Linked DNA regions of Nonomuraea africana. The protein of the gene in region 1 interacts with the protein of each later gene in a pairwise test. Links are inferred from orthologs where the notes say so. Each region holds a gene or a part of one and is shown on either strand. Other genes may lie near its edges.

The links.
Region 2: the proteins of recA (region 1) and dprA interact in binary tests that used the Bacillus subtilis proteins (3 or more experiments, as listed by UniProt). The link is inferred for Nonomuraea africana from one-to-one orthologs.

The regions. Positions count from the first base shown.
Region 1 is NZ_JADBEF010000001.1:5,438,032-5,441,202, reverse strand. The notes cover bases 204-3,058. They hold recA (recombinase RecA), read left to right. Parts: upstream 204-1,008; coding sequence 1,009-2,109; downstream 2,110-3,058. Other genes in these bases: recX (recombination regulator RecX), read left to right, coding at 2,125-3,058; H4W81_RS25745 (hypothetical protein), read right to left, coding at 503-772; H4W81_RS25750 (MarR family winged helix-turn-helix transcriptional regulator), read left to right, coding at 204-520. Also shown: H4W81_RS25755 (DMT family transporter), read right to left, coding at 1-40; more of H4W81_RS25750, read left to right, coding at 95-203; more of recX, read left to right, coding at 3,059-3,171. UniProt on the Bacillus subtilis protein: Multifunctional protein involved in homologous recombination, DNA repair and competence.
Region 2 is NZ_JADBEF010000001.1:9,486,048-9,489,288, reverse strand. Bases 113-3,037 are described here. They hold dprA (DNA-processing protein DprA), read right to left. Parts: upstream 2,165-3,037; coding sequence 1,061-2,164; downstream 113-1,060. Other genes in these bases: H4W81_RS45380 (tyrosine recombinase XerC), read right to left, coding at 113-917. In the rest of the region: more of H4W81_RS45380, read right to left, coding at 33-112; H4W81_RS45370 (YifB family Mg chelatase-like AAA ATPase), read right to left, coding at 3,124-3,241. UniProt on the Bacillus subtilis protein: Protein that helps load RecA onto ssDNA during transformation. Binds cooperatively to circular ssDNA, is able to bridge different segments of DNA. Favors the loading of RecA onto SsbA- or SsbB-coated ssDNA and formation of RecA-DNA filaments.

The DNA.
Region 1 (3,171 bases):
CGATGAGCAGATAGGACCATGCTTGAGTTCTTGTATGCACATACATATTCTGTGCATACAAATAGGATGAGTGTCAACACAGGAGGAGGAAGAGATGGCGACGCTCGACGACGACATGTGGGTCGGGGTGGTACGGCTGCACGCGAGGGTGGAGCACGAGCTGGCCGCCGCGTTGCAGCGGCACGGCCTGGGGCTGTCGGAGTACCGCGCGCTGTGCCACCTGTCGACGGCGAAGGACGGGGAGCTGCGCATGCAGGAGCTGGCCGACCTGCTCGGGCTCAACCAGAGCTCGGTCACTCGCCTGGTCGGACGGCTGGAGGCGGCCGGGCTCACCCGCCGTGACCTGTGCGCCAACGACCGCCGCGGCGTCTACACGGTGATCACCGAGGCGGGCAGGGAGCGGAAGGGCGGGGCGAGTGACCTCTACGAGCAGACGCTCACCGCGGCCCTCGACCGCGCCGCCTCGGACGGCCTCGCCGCCACGGTGACCGCGCTGCGGAGCTCATTCGTCGTCGGCTAGGGTGGCCGCGAGCGTCCGCACCGTCCCCTCGAGGTCGTCGGCCGTGCCGTGGCCGCCTGGCGACCACAGGAAGACCCACGCCGACGTCGACGGTGTGGCGAAGACGATGGTCTGCCGGCCCGTGCGCGGGTGCCAGACCCACAGCACGGGATCGTCTCCTCCGACCATGCGCCCGACGAGCCCGTGGCCGGGGAGCAGCTCGGCGAGCGCTTCCAGGTGGGTGCGCCGCTGCCCGGTGTAGGTGCTCGTCACGTCGCCGCCTCTCGACCTTTTCCTCAGGATCTCCCCAGCTCAGCGGCCCTGGCAACACGCCCGGCGTATTGTCAGGGAATGTCGTGCGACTCGGCGTGTTCGAGGCGCCATCGAACAGCCGTTCGGCTACTATGAAACTCGCCGAACCGCTTCTTGCCCGGCTCGGCGGAAAATTGTCGGTCCCACCGCGTAGCTTTCACTCGACCGACCAGACACGACCCTCCAGGGGAGTTCCCATGGCTATCAACGACCGCGAGAAGGCCCTTGAGACTGCCCTCGCACAGATCGAGCGGCAGTTCGGCAAGGGCTCCGTCATGCGCCTCGGCGATGACGTCAGGGCTCCCATCGAGGTGACCCCGACCGGCTCGATCGCGCTCGACGTCGCGCTCGGCATCGGCGGCTTCCCCAGGGGCCGCATCATCGAGGTCTACGGTCCCGAGTCCAGCGGTAAGACCACGGTCGCGCTGCACGCGGTGGCCAACGCGCAGCGGGCCGGCGGCATCGCGGCGTTCATCGACGCCGAGCACGCCCTCGACCCCGAGTACGCCAAGAAGCTCGGCGTCGACACCGACGCGCTGCTCGTCTCCCAGCCCGACACCGGTGAGCAGGCGCTCGAGATCGCCGACATGCTGATCCGCTCGGGCGCCGTCGACATCATCGTCATCGACTCGGTCGCGGCCCTGGTGCCCAAGGCTGAAATCGAGGGCGAGATGGGCGACAGCCACGTCGGCCTCCAGGCCCGCCTGATGTCCCAGGCGCTGCGCAAGGTCGCGGGTGCGCTCAACAACACCGGCACCACGGCCATCTTCATCAACCAGCTGCGCGAGAAGATCGGCGTCATGTTCGGCTCGCCCGAGACCACGACCGGTGGTAAGGCGCTGAAGTTCTACGCCTCGGTCCGTCTCGACATCCGCCGCATCGAGACGCTGAAGGACGGCACGGAGGCGGTCGGCAACCGCACCCGCGTCAAGGTCGTCAAGAACAAGATGGCGCCGCCCTTCCGCGTCGCCGACTTCGACATCCTCTACGGCGTGGGCATCTCCCGCGAGGGCGGCCTCATCGACATGGGCGTGGAGCACGGCTTCGTCCGCAAGTCCGGCGCCTGGTACACCTACGAGGGCGACCAGCTCGGCCAGGGCAAGGAGAACGCGCGTAACTTCCTGCGCAACCACCCCGACGTGGCCAACGAGATCGAGAAGAAGATCAAGGAGAAGCTGGGTGTGGGGCCGCGCGTCGACGCCCCCGCTGAGCCTCCCGCCACTCCTCCGGTCGCCGCCGCCGCGCCCTCCGGCCGCGGGTCCAAGGCCGCCGCCACCCCCAAGCCCGGTGACGTCTGATCCGGCTTTTGACGCATGAGTAAGTCGCCGGACCCTGCTCGACGCCCAACCCCCGCCGCCCCCCACAGGGACGGCGGGCCCACCGCCCCACCCACTCCCACCCCGGAGCCCAGCAACACCCGCGAGCCGCACGGCTCTCTCCGCGATGCGGAGAATCCGTCACTTCAGGATCGCTCGTCGGCTCGGAGCGCTTGGGGGACGGCCAGCGCGTCGGATGCCGACGCGCAGGAGCAGGACGGCACAGCGGTCACTGTCCGTTGGGGCCAGGACGACACGTCCGGCGACAACGGCTGGACCACGAACGACCCGGCGGCCAGGAGCAGCTGGGACATGAACGGCACGCCAGCCGACGAAGGCAGAGCCGTGCCCGACGACGACTGGAACCCGGACCGCCCGGCTTCCGGCGGGTGGAACTCCGGTGGATGGAACTCTGGCGGCTGGGGCACGGGCGGCGACGATCAGGGCGCCTGGTCCCGCATCCCCAACGGCGTCGCCGACCTCGCCCGCCCCGCCTCCCGCCGCAGGAACCGCTCGCAGTCACGGGAGCCCGAGGACGACGGCCCCATCTGGCGTTTCGAGCCCTCCCACCGCCCGCCATGGTCGGCACCAGCAGACCCGCCAGCGACTCCGACAGCCACCCGAGATCCACAACCCAGGCCCAGCGGATCCACGGACGACCCCACCCCCTCCGGTCCGACCGACCACCGCGACAGAACCGGCCACAAGGCCGACCACCGGAACCGTGCGACCAACGAATGGGGACACGAGGCCGACCACCGGGAGCGTGTGGCCACCGATCCCGGTCGCGAGGCCGACCGTCGGGAGGCTGCGACCACCGAGTCCGGACACGGAGCGGGCCAGCACGTGGCTGTCGATCCGGGATACGAGGCCGACCATAGGAAGCGTGTGGCCGTCGATCTCGGACACAACGCCGACCGCAGGGAAGGTGTGGCGGCTGATCCTGGGGCTGCGACAGACCCTCCTCGCCACGGGTCTGACCGTCTCGGGGACGAGGCTGACTCTCGCGTTTCCGACGGATCCGAACGCCTGATTGACGAGTCC
Region 2 (3,241 bases), 4.0 Mb from region 1 along the record:
CCGCTCGATCGACACGCTGCAGGACCAAGCCGTCACGCGCGTGGATGCGCCTGACGGTAGGCGGCTCTCAACCGCTCGATCGACACGTGCGTGTAGATCTGCGTGGTGTTCAGCGACGCGTGTCCCAGCATCTCCTGCACGCTCCGCAGATCCGCCCCACCCTCCAGCAGGTGCGTCGCCGCGCTGTGTCGTAGTCCGTGCGGCCCCATGTCAGGTGCCCCGTCGACCTGTTTCAGTCGCGCGTGCACGACCCTCCGTACCGTCCCCGCGTCGATCCGCCCTCCCCGCACCCCGAGGAACAGCGCGGGCCCGGATCCCTCCTTGATCCAGCGGGGACGTCCATGCACGCACCAGCGATCCACCGCCCGCAACGCCGGCAGGCCGAACGGCACGGACCGCTCCTTGCGCCCCTTACCCAGCACGCGGACGACGTGCCGATCCCTGTCGACGTCGTCCACGTCCAGCGCGCACAGCTCGCTCACCCGAACCCCGGTCGCGTACAGCAGCTCCATGATCGCCTGATCGCGAAGCTCCTTGGGCTCGCTCGCCTGCGGTGTGTCGAGGACCGCCTGTGCCTGCTGCTGATCGAGTACGGCAGGCAATGGCCGCTCCGCCTTCGCGCTACCGAGGAGCAGCCCGGGATCGTCCGCCAACCAGCCGCGACGATGCGCGAAGGCCGTGAAGGTCCTGACGCATGCCGTACGGCGTGCCAGGGTCGCCCTCGACAGCCCCGCCGCGTGCTGCCCGGCCAGCCACCCTCGGAGTGCCGCGATGTCGAGCCCGGGCAGCTCTTCGCCCAGATGGGTCAGCAGCGCGGCCATGTCGGAGAGGTAGGCACGCACCGTATGGGGCGACAGGTCACGCTCGAACTGAAGGTGCTTCTCGAACGCGGCCAGCACCTCGTCGACGTCCGGCATTCACAGCCTCCTTCCGAGAGCCACCCTCCCGTGATCTCACCTTTCCAGCAATCATCACCGCCCATAGGCGACACGGCGAACTGTCATCGCTCGCGAGTAACAGAGCGCACCGCTCTCCTTTCGCGGGCGGCGTGGCGATCTGGTCAGTTCGGGTGGCCTCTTCTGAGGCGCCAGCCCTTGGGGACGCGTTCGACGTAACCTGCGGCGGCGAGCCCGCCCAAGCAGCTCAAGGCCGTCTTCAGATCCACCCCGGCCGCTACCGCGATCGACGCGGGGCCGACGCCGCCGCGGCTCGGGACGGCGTCCAGGACGCTGCGGGTCTCGTCGTTCAGCGCGTCGCGTGGCACCACGGGGCCTCGTTCCGGTACCGCCAGGTCGTCACCGATCATGCCGACGAGTTCGATCATCTCGGGCGGGGACGTCACGCAGACCGCATTCCGTTCGCGCAGGAGTTTGTGGCAGCCGAGTGACATCTCCGAGGTGATCGGGCCCGGCACCGCCGCGAGATGGCGGCCGAGGTTGGTGGCGTGGCTCGCGGTGTTGAGCGCCCCACTGCGGACGGCCGCCTCCACCACGAGGGTGCCTCTCGACAACGCCGCGATCAGGCGGTTCCTGATGAGGAACCGCGCCCGAGTCGGGTGAACGCCTGGCGGACACTCGCTGATGACAGCGCCCTGACGGCGAATCGCGGCGAACAGCTCATGGTGCGCGGTCGGGTAGCAGACGTCGGTGCCGCACGCGAGGACGGCGATGGTCGCGGACGGGCCCGCCAGCGCTCCACGATGGGCCGCTCCGTCGATGCCGTACGCGCCTCCGGAGACCACTGTCCAGTTGGCCTCACTGAGCCCGATGCCGAACTCGGCCGCGACGTGCACGCCGTACGCGGTGGCGGAGCGAGCGCCCACCACGGCCACCGAACGCAGGCAGGAGTAGCGCAGGTCAGCACTGCCGTGCACCCACAGACCGAGTGGGCGGCTGTGACCGAGCGCGTCCAGTTGGGTGGGCCACTCGGGCGATTCGGGCACGACCAGCCGAGCACCCGTCTGGTGGCCGACCTCGAGGTCGGCGGCGGGGGTGGCGGCCTGCAGACGGGCCTGCCAGGCGCGCAACCGACGGTCGAGGGCGGCGGCGTGCTCCGGATCTCCTCTGCGTACGGTCTCCCGCTCGACGAAGTCCTCGGGAAGGGAACCGCGGAAGATCATCTCGACCGTGGCCGCGGTGCCGTACTGCCGTACGAGACGTCCCATGATGACGTCCCCTACGTCGGCGGCGCGCATGAGCGCGGCCCGCGCGAGCAGCTCATGATCTTCGTTGGACGCGGCTGCCGCCGTTGGTGGAGGGACGGCCTGGTGATCCTCGGGCTTTCGGCCACCTTCGCTGACTTCCTGGCCTGGGACGGGTGCGGGGCCCGGCGAGTGGACCGCCGACTGCGGTGGGACACGTGTGCCCGCGTTCTCCTGGCGCTTCGAACCGCTCTGGCCATCGCCACGGGTTGCAGGAGCTTCCGGAGGTGGGCCCGGCGCAGGCTCGTCGTGCGTCAGTGTGCTCTTCTGCGCTGAGGCGTCATCCGCGGAATGCGGCTCGGCTTCGTTTGCCGACGATTCGTTAGGGCTGGAATCTCCCGACCCCGGAGACCCCGGCGCGGATGATCCCGAACCGGGCGATCCTGTCGCAGGCGGTTCTGAGGTGGATGGCGCCCAAGCGGGTCGTTGTGGGGTGGGAGGGGCCTGGACGGGTTCGGTCGGATGGTGGTGTTGCAGGGGTGGCGGCTCGGTGCCGTCGGGGGTCGGACCAGGACAGGCGCTCACGCCTTCACGCTCCCGTCTCTCTCAGGAGGACATCGGTGGATGACCTCTTTTCGTGCCTTCACGTGCCGTCTGCCCTTGCATCCGGCGTAGGTTTCGCCCGGTTCTCCTGAACCGAGGCGCCCGGTCCTCCCGGAGCGAGGCATGGCTGCCTCAGGCGCGTTTTGGTGGTGCTGCGCGGTACGGCCAGGCGAGGCGTCTCTGTCCGTCCAGGAGTTCGATGGCGACGGTGCCCGGCTTATCGCGGCCAAGCTCGCCTTCCCCTCCCGCAGGGCCCGGTCGATGAGTTGCCTGACGAGGTGGGTCCCCGGTCATCCGGCCACCCATCGTCCTTGCGAAGTGAGGGAGAGGGGCGGGTGTCGTGGTCGTGGACCGGACTCGTCAAAGTGGAGTTGGACGCGTCAGGCGACGCCTAGCCAGAGGGCTAGGGCGGCGGAGGTTTCCGCGACATCTGGGCGGTCCTTGCCTTCGAGGTCGGCGATGGTCCAGGCGACGCGGACCACCCTGTCGAGCCCTCGG